One region of the Paenibacillus enshidis genome, then DNA from elsewhere that is predicted to be linked to it. Evidence: riboswitches for the same ligand, from Rfam matches in the RefSeq annotation. Region 1 holds a riboswitch; the other holds the start of a gene.
The links. A riboswitch is a leader RNA that binds a small molecule or an ion and turns the genes downstream of it on or off. The one in region 1 is predicted to bind cobalamin.
Positions count from the first base shown of each region.

Region 2: linked by a shared signal. The riboswitch ahead of ACE41H_RS02870 (FecCD family ABC transporter permease) and the one ahead of nikB (nickel ABC transporter permease) in region 1 are both predicted to bind cobalamin.

Region 1 covers NZ_JBHHMI010000041.1:9,477-17,543, forward strand. Annotated here, with positions in the region: gene ACE41H_RS23975 (extracellular solute-binding protein) at 1-346, opposite strand, end outside; gene ACE41H_RS23980 (carbohydrate ABC transporter permease) at 406-1,299, opposite strand; gene ACE41H_RS23985 (ABC transporter permease) at 1,342-2,205, opposite strand; gene ACE41H_RS23990 (AraC family transcriptional regulator) at 2,540-3,442, opposite strand; gene brfA (ribosome rescue factor BrfA) at 3,510-3,725, opposite strand; cobalamin riboswitch at 3,926-4,118, shown strand; gene nikB (nickel ABC transporter permease) at 4,293-5,231, shown strand; gene nikC (nickel transporter permease) at 5,232-6,074, shown strand; gene ACE41H_RS24010 (ABC transporter substrate-binding protein) at 6,091-7,716, shown strand; gene ACE41H_RS24015 (ABC transporter ATP-binding protein) at 7,713-8,067, shown strand, end outside.
Region 2 covers NZ_JBHHMI010000002.1:61,735-69,801, reverse strand. Annotated here, with positions in the region: gene ACE41H_RS02880 (aldehyde dehydrogenase family protein) at 1-1,145, shown strand, start outside; gene gabT (4-aminobutyrate--2-oxoglutarate transaminase) at 1,160-2,503, shown strand; cobalamin riboswitch at 2,580-2,781, shown strand; gene ACE41H_RS02870 (FecCD family ABC transporter permease) at 3,001-4,083, shown strand; gene ACE41H_RS02865 (ABC transporter ATP-binding protein) at 4,080-4,901, shown strand; gene ACE41H_RS02860 (ABC transporter substrate-binding protein) at 4,894-5,913, shown strand; gene ACE41H_RS02855 (LysR family transcriptional regulator) at 6,016-6,906, opposite strand; gene ACE41H_RS02850 (ABC transporter substrate-binding protein) at 7,083-8,067, shown strand, end outside.

The DNA.
Region 1 (8,067 bases):
GACCCCGTTCCAGCCAGATGACGTCAGGCAGCTCGCCCGAGACGATCATGGTGCTCAGCTTCTGTTTGGCGTTGCCGCCTGAGCTGATGGGTTCAACGGTTACCTTTTTATTTTCCTGAATCCACTTGGTGGCTATATCCTCGCCCCATACCGGCATCGTATACCAGTCATAATGACCGTAGAACGAAAAGGCTAACGGATCCGTACCTAGCGTTACCGGTTCACCTTTAGCGGTTGAGGGACCTTCCTCGCCGCCACCTGAACCCGAGCATCCGGTCAAACCGAGCATCATGACAAGCATGACTGACAGAAAATACAAGAGCGCTTTCTTTTTCCAACCATCCATGGTACCTTCCCCCTTGTATGCACTTGCAGAGAATGAATGAAGCGCCGCCGGCTGCCAGGCTACTCCTTCAATGATCCAATCATGACCCCTTTAACGAAGTATTTCTGCACAAACGGATACACAAGCAGGATCGGTACGGTGGCCACCATCATCGTAGCCATGGAGAGCGACTTGGTGGTTACACTCTTCATCTGATTCAAATGGCTTGCCGCCGCAGAATCCATTTGGGACATCTGCTCTTTCATGATGTTTGAATTGAGAATCTGCTGCAGCTTGGTCTGAATGGGCAACAGGTCCAGATTGGTGATATAAATGCTGGGGGCGAACCAGTCATTCCAATGATAGACTGCGGTAAACAGGGACAAGGTCGCCAGCACCGGCCCCGACAGCGGCAGAATGATGCGGAAAAATACGCCCCAGTGCGAGCAGCCGTCAATCCGCGCCGATTCATCGAGACCGTCCGGCATGCCCATAAAAAATGTCCGGAAAATAATCATGTTCCATACGCTGATAATGCCGGGAATAATCATGACCCAGAACGTATCAATCAGGTGCAGCTCACGGATAAGCAGATAGGTCGGAATCAGTCCTCCGCTGAAGTACATGGTGATGATGCAGACAATCATATAAAATTTACGCCCCATCAGCTCCCGCTTGGTCATGCCGTAGGCAAAGACGGCTGTCGCAAGTATCGACAGAACGGTCCCGATCACCGTCCGCAGCACCGAAATGATAAACCCGTCGATCAGCCGCTTATCCTTGAACACAACCGCGTAGTTCTCCAGCGTAAAGGCTCTGGGCCAAAAGGTAACGCCTCCCCGCAGCGTATCGTTGCCGTCATTGAACGAGATGACCGCCGCGTTCCAGAACGGATAAAAGGCAGCGAATCCGAGCAATGTCAGCAAAACATAGATGATAAACGTCAGCACCTTGTCTTCCAGGGTCAGCTTCATGCATCTCCTCCTCTCTGCCGAATCTCCCGGACCACGTCCGGTTTACCACAGGCTATTGCCGGATTTGCGAGCAGCATAGTTGGCGGCTGCCAACAGGCCGACACTGATCAGCGCCTTGAATAATCCGACAGCAGTGGCATACGAATAACGCGAATTCTGTATCCCCACCCGATACACGTAGGTATCGATAACATCCCCTACATCCCGCAGCACCGGATTTGCGCCAAGCAGCAGGATGTCGTCAAAGCCTGCATTCAGCAGATTGCCGATGGCGAGAATCATAAATACGATAATGACCGGCATAATGGAGGGAATCGTAATCGAAAAGATTTGCCGCAGACGGCTTGCCCCATCCATCGCTGCGGCTTCATACAGCTGCGGATTAACACCCGCAATGGCCGCCAGATAGACGATGGAGGCGAAGCCGATCTCCTTCCAGACTCCGGTGGTCACCAGGATGGTCCAGAAGTATTCGGGCAACGACAGGAAATTGATGGGTGCTTCGATCAGGTTCAATTTCATCAGCGCAATGTTGAGGCTGCCGTTATCTGTAGACAGCAAGGATACGACAAAGCCGGAAACGATGACCCAGGACAGAAAATGAGGAAGATAGCTGATCGTCTGAATCGTCCTTTTGAATACCCGGCTGCGAATCTCGTTCAGCATCAACGCGAGAATAATGGGCGCAGGGAAGCCGACCAGCAGCTTCAGCAGGCTGATGACAACGGTGTTCCTTATGATCTTCCAAAACTCGGGTGCATGGAAGAACATTTCGAAATGCTTGAAGCCTACCCACGGACTTGCCAGAAAGCCTTTGAACATGTTGTAATCCTGAAAGGCCATTAGCACCCCGTACATCGGGACGTAGCTGAACACGATAATGAAAAGCAGCGCAGGCACAACCATCAGCTGAATTTCCCACTGCCGGGCAAATCTGACCAACCGTCCCGGCTTTCGATAGGCTTCGCTGTTCGGGTTGGCCGCCAATTGCCGCTCCGTACGAACGCCACTCTGCAGAAACGCCCCCCCCTTTTAACAGGAACTCTGCGGTTTCTGTTTGTTAGAACCGCGTCAGGCAACCTGTCTTTTCTTCTTATTTTACAGGGCGAAAACAATACATTTCTTCTGTTAAACGTCTGTAAAGTTACGTTATCTTACTGGTTTTTTAATTATATTGGCCCGATGAGGGGGAACTCTATCTTCCAGTGTCAACTGTGAGTGATATTTTATTAGAAAATGGCTATTTTTGAAGCGTGGGGGTATGATGCTGACGCATTCTGGCATGTTTCGGGGATTGGCCGATGTGCTTTTTGAACAAATGATTGAAATTGGACAGGCTGCGAAAGCCGCATTCCATGGCGACATCCATGATCTTCATCTGCGTCTGCTCCAGCAGCATCAGCGCATGCTCCAATCGGAGCTGAATCAGGTATTCCAGGGGGGAAGTGCCGACAGCCCGGCGGAAAATATCGCTGAACCTGGACGGACTGAGGTAAACAATGGCAGCAAGCTCCTCCAGGGTCCAGGGGTGGGAAAGCTTTTCTTCCATGGCGTGGATGACTTGACGCATTTTTTCAAGCTGAAGTGAGCTGACGTTGGCACTGCTGCACTGTCTGGCGTCTTCCAGACGGAAATAACGGTTCACACAGGAAAGAAAGCGCAGCAAGTGGGAATACACCAGGGAAATATACGATGGACGGGCTTGCTCATGCTCCTGCTGCATCTCCAGCAAAAGCGTACGCAGCTCCCCGATATGCGGCGAAGTGCGGTCAAGCAGGTTGGTGAAATGGCTGCCCATATCCTTGTATGGGGACAGAATCTCCGGATCATAACGCAGGCTGCTGACAAACCAGGACATATCGAACTCAATGACCATGATGACAAGATCCTTCACTTCATACGCGCAGTGCAGATCATTGGAGTTGATCAGCAGAATGTCTCCCTGCCGGAATTCAAATCTTTTGCCATTAATGATGTAGTACCCGGAGCCGGACTTAATATAATTGATCTCCAGCACATCATGCCAGTGCAGCTTCTGGTAAGGGGAGCTGACGCCGATGGTGTCTGCAATGTAAATCGGGTATTTTTTGTCCAGGTTCACTTTCTCTCTGGGAATGATCTCTCCGGTGCGGGCTAATGTCATGACGGCTCACTCCTGTACGGTAAGGATTATACATAGGATACCATCTTTCCGCCCTGCTGTAGCAGAGTTACGCCAAAATTTCCTCAAAACGAAAAAAAGCGCCATCGTCTCCGATCCGCTTTTTATGCTTTAATTTATGCAGTTTTTCCAGCCTGGTGGTGGTGGTTCGTACATGCTGCGACAGAGCGCCGTACTGATCGTTCGTTTTCCGGTTGTCCGCAAAGCTGCGTTTTCCCGCACGCTCTGCCTGGGATATGGCTTTTTGGGTTTTGGTACGAGCCATGATGATTCACTCCTTAGAAGGTATAAGCTTACACATATACTATACGCAGTCATAGAGATTCATGCAACGTAAAAAGCCCGATGGAACAGCGCAGTCTTGAACTTGGCCAGCTGCAAAGTAAAAGAAGCAGAAAAGCTTTGCCCATTTCAAGCACGCCCGTTATACTGAAATGAGGCTGCTTTACACTTGTAAAACATATCAACTGCATACATGGAACTGGGTGCTCCATCTACAAGGATGGCTGCTTAAAAGGGAAGTCCGGTGCAATACCGGCGCGGTCCCGCCACTGTAACAGAGGAGTCGCAGCAAGTGCCACCGGGTCATAACCCGGGAAGGCCGCTGCAAGGATGATGATTCTGGAGCCAGGAGACCTGCCCGTTCAACAACACAGCAATGCCTACGGAAGATAGGAAGGTGTTACAGGAGTCCGATTTTCATTGAAAATCTGTCTATTTGGAGCGACTTTTTTCCGTTTCGGTGCGGGAAAAGCCGCTTTTTTGCTTGTGTATTTTCAAAATGCTGCTATGCAACAGTATTTACTACCCTCAGGAGAGGACGGCGAATGGCGTGAGCCGATATATTGTCCATAGATTGCTTCAACTGGCCGCCGTGCTGCTGGGCATTTCGTTCCTGACCTTCCTGCTCACCTACCTGTCGCCGGGTGATCCTGCACGATTGATGCTGATGTCTACCGGAGTTACTCCCTCAGAGGAACTGGTTGCACAGGTGCGGACGGAGCTGGGGCTGGACGAGCCTTTCCTTGTTCGGTATGGCTCATGGGTCCTGCATGCGCTGACCGGTGATTTTGGCATGTCCTATAAATACGGATATCCGGTGACAGAGATCCTGCTGTCCAGAATGCCTGCTACGCTGGAGCTTGCCGGTGCCGCTCTGCTGCTGGTGGTGCTGATCTCCTTTCCACTGGGGATGACAGCTGCTATGCAACCGAATCGTGCAAAGGATTATTTCATCCGTGTGTTTTCCTTTGCAGGGCTGTCTATGCCAAGCTTCTGGCTGGGGCTGTTACTAATGCTGATTTTCGCAGTTAAGCTGCAGCTGCTGCCGGTCATGGGACGTTCAGGAGTCCGCAGCCTGATCCTCCCGGCCTGCACGCTGGCTGTGCCGTTGATTGCGCAGTATAGCAGGCAGATTCGCACGGTGCTGCTGGAGGAAATGTCCCAGGATTATGTGATCGGGGCCAAGGCGCGCGGTGTACGGGAGGGCACGATCATGCTGCGGTATGTTCTGCCAAATGCGCTGCTGCCGTTAATGACTTTGCTCGGGATGTCTGCAGGCGCTTTACTTGGCGGCGCAGCGATCATAGAGAGTGTGTTCGGCTGGCCGGGTGTGGGCCAATTGGCGCTGGAGGCGATCATCGCACGCGACTATCCGCTGATTCAGGGCTATGTCATCTGGATGGCCGTCATCTATGTATCTATTAATTTGGTCGTGGATGTATGGACACATATCCGGGACCCACGGCTCAGACTTGGAGAGGACGTATAAATGAGAATGCTGATACAGCAACTGGCACAGTTATGGATACAGCAGCGGCTATTCTCCATCTGGTTAGGACTGGCCGGACTATGGCTGGTGCTGGCCATATTTGCACCTTTACTGGCTCCCCATGATCCCTTTGCAACGGACTTCACGAAGGTGCTGCAGCCTCCGGACAGGCAGTACCCCTTGGGAACGGATCAACTGGGACGCTGTGTGCTGTCACGGGTGCTGTACGGGGCAAAGACCTCGCTGCTCATGACCTTCATTTTGGTTGCGGTTGTGGCTGCGATTGGCGTGACGATTGGTGTTCTGGCAGGTTATGCGGGCAAATGGGTGGATAGCGTGCTTATGCGGCTCGCGGACACACTGATGGCGTTTCCGGGTATTATTTTTGCCATTGCGGTTGCGGGCATGCTTGGTCCCGGCCTGATTCATACCGTAGTGGCACTCTCTGTCGTGTGGTGGGCCAAATATGCCCGCATGGTGCGCAGTCTGGTCATTCAGCATAAGCAGAAGGAATACATCACTGCCGCTGCGCTCGGCGGGGCACGGCCTGTCCGTATTCTGGCGCGCTATATTCTGCCCAATGTGCTGCCACCGCTAATCGTCATGGCGATGATGGATATCGGCGGCATGTTATTGTCCATCTCTGGCTTGTCCTTTCTCGGACTTGGCGCACAGCCGCCGGAGCCGGAGTGGGGAGCACTGTTGAACGAAGGACGAAGATATATGCAGACCGCACCCTGGCTGCTGATTTATCCGGGTCTTGCTATTTTTGGCACGGTCATGATCTTTAATCTGCTGGGGGACAGCCTGCGTGACGTGCTTGATCCCAGACATAAGCGCTAGCATGAGGAGAGATATAATGAAGAGGCGGGACAAAGCTTTTTACACGAATCGATTTGGAAGTATGTCTGTATGGGTGTTGATGGTGCTGCTGCTGTCTGCATGTGGAGGGGGAACGGCGGGCAATTCCGGCTCTGGCGGTGCAGAGAGTACACAAGCTGCCGGAGCTGCGGGGTCTGCGGCAACAGGAAATGAAGCAACTGCAGGCACGCACCTGAATGTGGCATTGTTCTGGCTGGGGACAAATCTTGATCCGGCAGAGGAATGGAACGGCTGGACGCTGACGCGCGCGGCCATCGGTGAGACGCTCATCCAGTTCGATGAGAAGATGCAGATGGTTCCCAAGCTCGCAGATCGCTGGGAGCGTCAGGATGATAAGACCTGGCTATTCCATATCCGTGAAGGGGTGACCTTCCATAACGGAAAGCCGGTGACAGCGGAGGCGGTGCAGAAATCGCTCGAACGCTCTCTTTCTCTGAACCCGCGCGGCAAGTCCACGCTCCCGATCGCTTCGATGAGTTCCGAAGGCCAGAACCTGACGATCCGCACCAGCGAACCTTACGCATCCTTGCCAGGCAACATTGCTGAGCCTTTGTTTGTCATCGTGGATACCACTGCGGATACGTCTGCTTTTGCCCAAAAGCCGATTGCCACTGGCCCATATATGGTTACTTCCTATACACCGGAGCAGAAGATTGAGACGAAGCGATATGAAGGCTATTGGGGCGGTGCAGCCGAGGTGCAGAGCATTACGTTCAAATACATAGCCGACGATAATACCAGAGCGATGGCCCTGCAATCCGGGGAGATTGATGTAGCCAGCAATGTAGGCCGCAGCCAACTGCCTCTGTTCCAGGACAGCTCCCGTTACAGGATTGATGAGATTCCGGGTCTGCGTACCCAATTTGTCTGGTTCAACTACAAGAATCCGGCATTGAGCGATATCACAGTCCGCAAAGCAATCTCCTACGGCATTGACCGGGAAATGTATGCGGGTACCCTTGTGGGCGGGAAGGCAGCCAAAGGACCGTTCACTTCGGCGCTGCCTTTTGGCTATGACCAGATTACAGGATATACCTATGATCCTGAGCAGGCTAAAAAGCTGCTGAGCCAAGCAGGCTATGAGGATCGTGATGGTGACGGTATCCGGGAAAAGGATGGGCGGAAGCTCTCCCTCCGGCTGATTCTGAATGCCTCATATGAGTCCGATTCCATCGTCGCGGAGGCGATGCAATCCCAACTGAAAGAGCTTGGTGTTGGCCTGGAGCTGACCTCTTATGAGGATTTGACGGATGCGCAGAAGAGCGGCAATTTCGATCTGGCGCTGACCAGCATCAATACAGGGATTACCGGAGACCCGCAGTATATTCTGGACTTTTACTTCAAGACCGGTGCGGAGTGGAATATCGGAGGCTACAGCAACCCTGAGCTGGACAAATTAATCAACAGCCTGTCCTCGGAATTCGAGACTGAGCAGCGATACGAGATTGCCGCCAAGGCGCAGCAAATGATTCTGGATGACGCGCCTTACCTGTTCGTGACCTACACGCCAATCAACATTGTGAGCAAAAGCTTGGTTACAGGGGCTGCGATGTATCCGATTGATTTCTATTTGCTGGATCGCAATATTCGGTGGCAGCAATGATGAGAGCGTCCGCTGACAGCATCCGTGATCAGGCTGAGGCAGCGGATGCACTGCTGCGTGTGGACCATCTGAGTGTCAGCTATTCCGCCAATGAGCGGCCTGCCTTGCACGACGTGAATCTATCCGTGAAGCCCGGTGAGGTTGTTGCTCTTGTCGGCGAGAGCGGCAGCGGCAAATCTACCCTGCTGCGGGCCATGATCGGCCTGCTAGGGGCTGGGGGCCGTATCACAGCAGGAAATATTACGCTGGATGGTCTCTCGCTTACCGGGCTGAAAGGACGAGGCTGGGAAACCATCCGTGGACGGCAGATCGGGATGGTATTTCAGGACAGCGGCGCTTATTTGAATCCTA
Region 2 (8,067 bases), on a different contig from region 1:
GCTTCCGCTATTACGCCGGACTGGCAACGAAACCGCACGGGCAAACCTATGAAGTGGCCGACCCGATGCAGGCCATCGTCGTACGCGAGCCAATCGGCGTGTGCGGCCAGATTGTGCCGTGGAATTATCCGTTGCTGATGGCCGCCTGGAAGCTGGCGCCTGCGCTCGCGGCAGGTAATACGGTTGTGTTTAAGCCGTCGGAGCTTACGCCGGTAACTGCCGTCAAGCTGTTCGAGCTCATTGAGCGCACCGATTTCCCGGCCGGAGTGGCCAATCTTGTGCTCGGAGCAGGCCCTACGGTCGGTCATGAACTGGCGGCAAACGATGCGGTGGATAAAATCGCCTTTACCGGCGGCACGGCCACGGGACGCAGCATTATGCAGGCAGCCGCCGGCAATATGAAGAAAATATCGCTGGAGCTTGGCGGCAAATCACCGAATATCGTATTTGCTGATGCCGATTTCGAAACAGCGGTGGAGTACGCCATGTTCGCCATCTTCGCGGGCCAGGGGCAAATTTGCGCGGCTGGCTCGCGTCTGCTGCTGGAAGAAAGCATGTACGAGCGCTTCTTGGCCCGGCTGGTGGAGCGGACGAAGCGCATCGTCGTTGGCAGCGGCCTTGACGAAGGCACAGAGATGGGTCCGCTCGTATCGGAGGCGCATTTGCAAAAAGTGCTCAGCTATATTGAGCTGGGCAAAGAAGAAGGCGCAACGCTGGTGTGCGGCGGGGAAAGGCTGACGGAAGGCGAGTATGCCAGGGGCTATTTCCTGCAGCCGACCATTTTTACAGATACGAAGCCGGATATGCGCATTGTACGCGAGGAGATTTTCGGCCCGGTGCTCGTCGTGCAGACATTCAAGGATGAAGCGGAAGCGGTCCGCCTGGCGAACGACACAGTGTATGGGCTTGCCGGCGCGGTATTCACGAATAACGGAGCAAGGGCGCAGCGGGTCGTCCGGAAGCTACGGGCAGGCATCACCTGGATTAATACGTTTCATCCTACCTACAATGAAGCCCCCTGGGGCGGATACAAGCAGAGCGGCATCGGCAGAGAACTGGGAACCTTCGGCTACGAGGCCTATACGGAGGTTAAGCAAATCAATACCAATCTGCAGGTCGAGCCCCTTGGCTGGTACCGCAATTAAGGAGAGCGATGAGGTTGGGGAAAGAGCGCAAGTATGCCAGGATTGAAGGTCCGCTTCCCGGGCCGAAAACGGCTGAGCTGCTCCGTAGAAGGGAGGCGGCCGTAGCGGGCGGTGTCGGCAATAACTTTCCGCTGTTTGTGGAAAGCGCCAGCGGCGCGCTGCTCACGGATGTGGACGGCAACGTGTTTCTCGATTTCGCCGGCGCGATCGGCACGATGAATGCCGGCCATTGCCCGCCGGCGGTCGTGCAGGCCGTGCAGCGGCAGGCGGAGCGGTTTCTGCATACATGCTTTCATGTCGGCATGTATGAGCCGTATATAGAGCTGGCCGAGAAGCTTGCGGCGCTTGCGCCGGGCTCCTTTGCCAAAAAAGCGGTGCTGCTGAACAGCGGTGCCGAAGCGGTGGAAAATGCCGTGAAAATCGCCCGCAAGTATACCGGCAAGCCCGGCATCGTCTCCTTTACACGCGGCTTTCATGGGCGTACGCTGCTGGGCATGAGCTTGACCAGCAAGGTGCGGCCGTATAAATTCCAGATGGGCCCGTTCGCCCCGGCTACATATAAGGCCCCTTATCCTTACCCGTACTATCGTCCGGAGACCATGAGCGAGGAGCAGTATGCGCGCTTCTGTCTCGACCAGTTTGCGGATTTTCTGCTGACCGAGGCTGCGCCTGAGGAACTGGCGGCGGTCATTATGGAGCCGGTGCAGGGAGAAGGGGGCTTTATTGTACCGCCAAAGCTGTTCGTCCATGGTGTGTTTGAGCTGTGCAAGCAGCATGGCATTCTCTTCATTGCGGATGAAATCCAGACCGGTTTTGGCCGTACGGGTGTGATGTTTGCCAGCACGCATTTTGGCATTGAGCCGGATCTCATCACCGTATCCAAATCACTTGCCGCAGGTTTGCCGATCAGCGCCGTTGTCGGCAGAGCGGATATTATGGATGCGCCTAATCCGGGAGAGATCGGGGGAACTTACGGTGGCAGCCCGTTGGGATGCGTGGCTGCTCTTGCCGTCATTGACCAGATGGAACGGGAGAATCTTTGTGAACGGGCCGGGCAGATCGGACTGCGGATCAGAGAACATTTTGATAATCTGCAAAAGCAGTACCCTATCCTCGGTGATGTCCGTGGTCTCGGAGCGATGTGCGCTGTTGAATTTACGGATCCATCCAGTGGCAAGCCTGCCGCAGCATTTGCGGCAAAGCTGGTTCGTGCCTGTTATGACAGAGGTGTCATTTTGCTTACTGCCGGTATTCATGGGAACGTGATCCGTTTTCTGACTCCACTGGTCATTACCGACGAGCAACTGGAGGAAGGCCTTGACATTATAAGCGAATCGCTTGCGGACATGTATGCTTGAGCCTTTTAGCGTTGTTTAAAGAAATGGACAACTGTTTCTATACATGCTACCATTATATTGTTTTTCATATTATATTTTAGTATTTTAAAGAACAGGTGACGAGCTGTGCGTAAGCGCAGCCTCGTCTTAAAAGGGAAGCCGGTGCAAATCCGGCACGGTCCCGCCACTGTAAGCGAGGAGCCGGTCTGCAAGTTCGTGTCACTGTCGTTATTCGACGGGAAGGCCGCAGACGGTGAAGATCCGCAAGTCAGGAGACCTGCCTGCTTCTTGGATGTCACTAACCTACGCGGATAGGGGGTGGCCGGCACGGTTCACGAGCATGTCGTCGGGCTTTTTTTCAGCTGTTTTCATTTTCTGTTGTGATCATGGAAGCTCAGCCTGAATACTGCCCTGCGCTTTTCTTTGATCCAGTACGGGCACTCTCATCAACTTGAGGGTGCTTTTTTTGCTGTGTATTTTAAGAATCTCCTTAAGTTTAAAGGGAGGAAAGGAGCTAAATGAACAAAAAGCAGAATGGAGGGCCTCAAGCGAAACCTGTATGGTTTGTGGCTCATCTACTGGCATGGACGATTATCCTGATCGCTTCAATCACCATCTCTGTCATGCTTGGACCCGTGCGCATTCATCCCGAGCAGGTGTGGAACATTGCCTTTTCTCATCTTCCTCTCCTGGATGGCTGGATGGATGGATCGTGGACGAAAGCGCAGGAGCATATTGTGTGGAATATCCGCTTCCCCCGGGTTTTACTGGGGGCTGTCATTGGCGCCGGATTGGCTGTCACAGGAGCGGCGATTCAAGCTCTTACACGGAACTCGCTGGCTGATCCTTACATCCTGGGCGTTTCTTCGGGGGCGTCCACAGCGGCGGTGCTTGTGATTATTTTCGGAGCCTTCCGTTTTCTCGGGATATACGCGCTGCCTCTTTCCGCATTTGCAGGCTCGCTGCTTGCCATGGTGCTCGTGTTCATCCTGGCCAAGGTTGGTGGAGAGATTTCAACAACGAGATTGCTGCTGTCCGGTATTGTCACTTCCATGATGCTGTCAGCCGCCACTAACTTTATCGTCACATTGGCCCCCCATGCGGACGGCATCCGCTCCGCAATGTATTGGATGATGGGCAGTCTGACCGGCGCGAAATGGGAGCATCTGACCGTCCCGGCCCTTATCGTTGCTGTGGGAGCTGCAGTGCTATTGTCCCTGCACCGTTCGCTGAATTCCCTGCTTATGGGGGAGGAGGCGGCAGTGACGTTGGGAGTCAACATTGCCGCTTTTCGTATTTTACTCGTCGTTATTACAGCCCTGATAACAGGCACGATTGTCTCTGTAAGCGGTTCTATCGGCTTCGTCGGGCTGATGATTCCACACATCGCCAGGATAATGACCGGTTCCGATCATCGCCGGGTACTGCCGTTAAGCATGCTGCTTGGTGCGATATTCATGATCTGGGCGGATGTGGCCGCACGGCTCGTGCTGGCACCGGAGGAGCTGCCGATTGGCATCGTCACAGCCTTATGCGGAGGGCCGTTCTTCATCTGGCTGCTGCGCAGAAGTACATACTCATTTGGAGGGAACGGTAAATGAATGTGTCGGTTGAAGGAGTCTCCTACAGTGTGCAGGACAAACAACTGATTGATTCAATTCTGCTGCATGTGCGAAAGGGTGAGCTTGTCGGGCTGATCGGGCCAAACGGCAGCGGAAAATCCACTCTTCTGAAAAATATTTACCGTGTCCTGCAGCCTGATTCCGGCCGGATATCGATTGACGGACAGAACCTGCATTCCATATCGCATCGAGAGACAGCCCGGCAGATCGCTGTAGTGAGCCAGGAAGCACCGGTCGCCTTCGATTTCTCCGTCAAAGACATGGTCTTGATGGGACGTAATCCTCATAAAAAGTGGTATCAGCCGGATAGTGGGGAGGATCTGAGGTTGGTGGAGCAGGCGCTGGAACGTGTCGGCTTGCTGCAGGATGTGGGGCGCAGCTTCTCAACCCTGTCCGGTGGAGAAAAGCAGCGTGTTCTTATCGCGCGGGCGCTTGCACAGCAGGCCAGATTTCTTATTCTGGACGAGCCTACCAATCATCTGGATATCAAGCATCAGCTGCAAATTATGGATCTGGTAAAAGGGCTCAAAATCACTTCATTGGCGGCGCTGCATGATCTGAACATCGCGGCCTGCTACTGTGACCGCTTGGTTGTCATGAAGGATGGCAAAGTAATTGTGGCAGGGACACCGGAGGAAATCCTCAAGCCCGAGCTGCTGTTTACCATTTTTGAAGTGGCGACTGAGGTGGTCAGGCATCCGATTACAGGCAAACCATCAATAACATTTCTGCCAGAGATGAGCGGAATGGAAAATATCAGTCCAAATGATTGGACAAGCGGAGGAAGCCATGATTAAGTTTAAAAGATTATTCAATCTGTGTTTGGTTGGCACAGCATTGATTTGCCTGCTGTCTGCGTGCGGTAGCGCTTCTCAGAAAGCTGCGGCCATATCACCAGCCGGGGCGCAATCGGACCGGCAGAATTCAGGGGAAGAGCCGGTTGTCATTGAAAATATGGGGGAAAAGCTTGTGTTCACCGAACCTCCGCAGCGTGCCGTTACGCTGAATCAGCATGCGACAGAGGTGATGCTGGCGCTTGGCCTGGAGAATTCCATGGTGGGGACGGCTTATTTGGATGACCAAATTCTTCCTGAGTACAAAGAACAGTACGACAAAATTCCTGTGTTGTCGGAACAATACCCGTCCCAGGAAGTGTTTTTTGCAGCAAATCCGGATTTTGCCTACGCGGGCTGGAAAAGCGCCTTTACCGAAAAGACACTTGGTTCCAGAGCAGAACTCGCCGGGCAAGGCGTGCAAACCTATGTCCAGGAATCTTCAAACAAGCCAGGTCCGACAATGGACGATGTGTATCAGGACATTTTGAATATTGGCCGGATTTTTCGTGTCGAGGAAAGGGCGCAAGCTCTTGTGGATGACATGAAACAGAAAGTCGGGCAGATCCAGGAAAGCATCGGTACGGTCAGCGAGCCTGTCAAGGTGTTCGTCTATGACAGCGGTGATGATACCGCGTTTACGGCAGCCAACACTTATCTGACAAGCCTGATTAACATGGCGGGCGGAAAAAACATTTTTGATGATATCGAAAAAGGCTGGGCCACGGTCAGCTGGGAGGAGGTTGTGAACCGCAACCCGGACGTCATTGTCATCGTCGATTATGGGGATACAAGCGTGGAACAGAAGAAAGCTCTGCTGCTGAGCAACGCTGCATTAGCGGATGTTGCCGCCATCAAGAACAAACGCTTTGTTGTGATGCCTCTTTCGGCAGCAGCGGAAGGGATACGCGCACCGATGGCGTTAAGGACACTTGCCAATGGATTTTATCCTGATAAAGCAGCAGATATGAAATAGTTGTTTGTTTTTCAAAATCAAAAGAAGCCTTTCCTGGAATTGAAGCGGTGAGCAGCAGTTCCGGAGGAGGGCTTCTTTTACGTAATTTTAACAAGCGGGGAATTATGTAAATACATAATCATTCACTGTAAGTAATGTAATCAGGTGGTTCATTGGCGCCGTAATATGTTTGTTTTTGGACAAAAGGATTTGCGAATAAAACGGCAGGATAGCTCCCCGCGTAATAGAAAAGCCGGACAGGGCATGCTGAAGAAGCTGCTGCTCAACGGCAATTCTGGGAATCATCGCGATTCCCATACCATAGATGACACATTGCTTGATCCCCTCAATACTTCCCATTTCAGACACGGTTTCATAAGTCACACCATGATCGTTCATGGATTGCTCCAGCGCTTCCCGGTATTTGCACCCTTTCTCTGTAAAAATAAACGAGCTGTTGTGCAGCTCATGAATCGATACATCATCCCTGCCGCTCAGAGGATGGTTTTGCGGGCAAATGAATATAAATTCCTCATTGCGAATAGGAAAAGCTCTTAAGTCAGGAGCTGAAACGGGAGTGCTTAATACGATCGCCAAATCAATCTCATTATTTTTTAGTTTACGAATGTTGTCTTCATCAGATGCAGGAAAAAAAGTGACATTCAGCTTTGGATACGTCTTACGGAACAATTGAAAATACGGAGGAAGTAAAAAAGCGGCAAGTGTCTCCGTCGTGCCAATTCGCAGGTCTACGGCAGAATCCGGAATGAGCAGATTCTCTGCCCCCAGATAACCCTCAACAATCTTGTCCGCAAAGTGAAGAAGTCTGAATCCCGGCTCGGTCAGCTTTAATTTGTTGCCGTTTCGCACAAACAGCTTGGTGCCGAAATGGTTCTCAAGCTTCTTAATCTGTACACTGACCGTTGGCTGCGCATAGTTCAACTGCTCTGCTGCTTTCGTGAGGCTCAGGAAGCGTGCAGCTTCACGAAAAGTAATAAAGTATTGAATATCCATGCTTCTCCCCCACCGTGAAGTATTAAACATCGTAATTGTTCGATTACGATCGTTAGAGATAAGTAATACACCTCGTATGCTATATTATAAACTATTCCAAGTGGAAAACTATACTATAATTCGTGAAGAAGTGGAGGAGTCCTGTGAATCTATCATTTAAAAGGCTGCCTATCGTAATGTTATTAAGTTTAGTCCTTGTGCTTGCCGCATGCAGCGGCAAGCCGGAAGCCTCCAGCGTACAAGGGAATGAAGAGGGCAATCCCGTTTCCGGCGGCATATTGGAGGTAGCCTATCCCGCCAATCCTGCCACACTTGATCCTCATCTGACCACCAATCAAGCGACGAGAGACGTCTCCCGCAATATCTATGAACAGCTGCTGACGCTGAACAAAAACTATGAGGTTATTCCTCAACTGGCCGAATCCTATGAGGTTAGTGAGGATGGGAAAACCTATACCTTCTATCTTCGTCAAGGTGTGCTGTTTCATAACGGCAAGGAGATGAAAGCTGAAGATGTAGTAGCCTCCATGGAGAAATGGCTGGCCACCTCGACCCAGGGGCAAGCCAATCTGAAAGGGGCGGCATTTTCGAAAATCGATGATTATACCGTACAGCTTACGCTGGAGGCACCATCTCTTATAGGTTCCTACATACTTGCTGACACGGCTCCCTTTCCAGGCATTATGCCCAAAGAGGTCATCGACGCCGCCGGTCCCGAAGGCGTAAAAGAGTTTATCGGAACAGGTCCTTACAAGCTGGAGGAATGGAAGACCGATCAGTATGTTCATCTGGCCAAATTTGCGGATTATGCCCCGCAAGAGACAGAGTCGAGCGGACTTGGCGGCAAGAAGAACGCTTATCTGGATGAGATTTACTTCCGTTATGTGACAGACGAGTCAACCCGTGTTGCCGGCATTATGACAGGAGAGTACGATGCGGCGTTTGGTATCCCTTTTGATAATGCCGAACAAATCGAGTCGACGGATGGGGTTAGCAACTACTTCAGTGAAGGGGGCATTGTGACTTATGTCTTTAATAAGAAAGCAGGCCCGTTCGCGGATCAGAAGCTGAGGCAAGCCTTTAACCTGGCTCTGAATTATGATGAAGCTCTTACTGCGGCATACAGCGACAGCCGCTTCTATAAGCTGGATTCGTCACTGG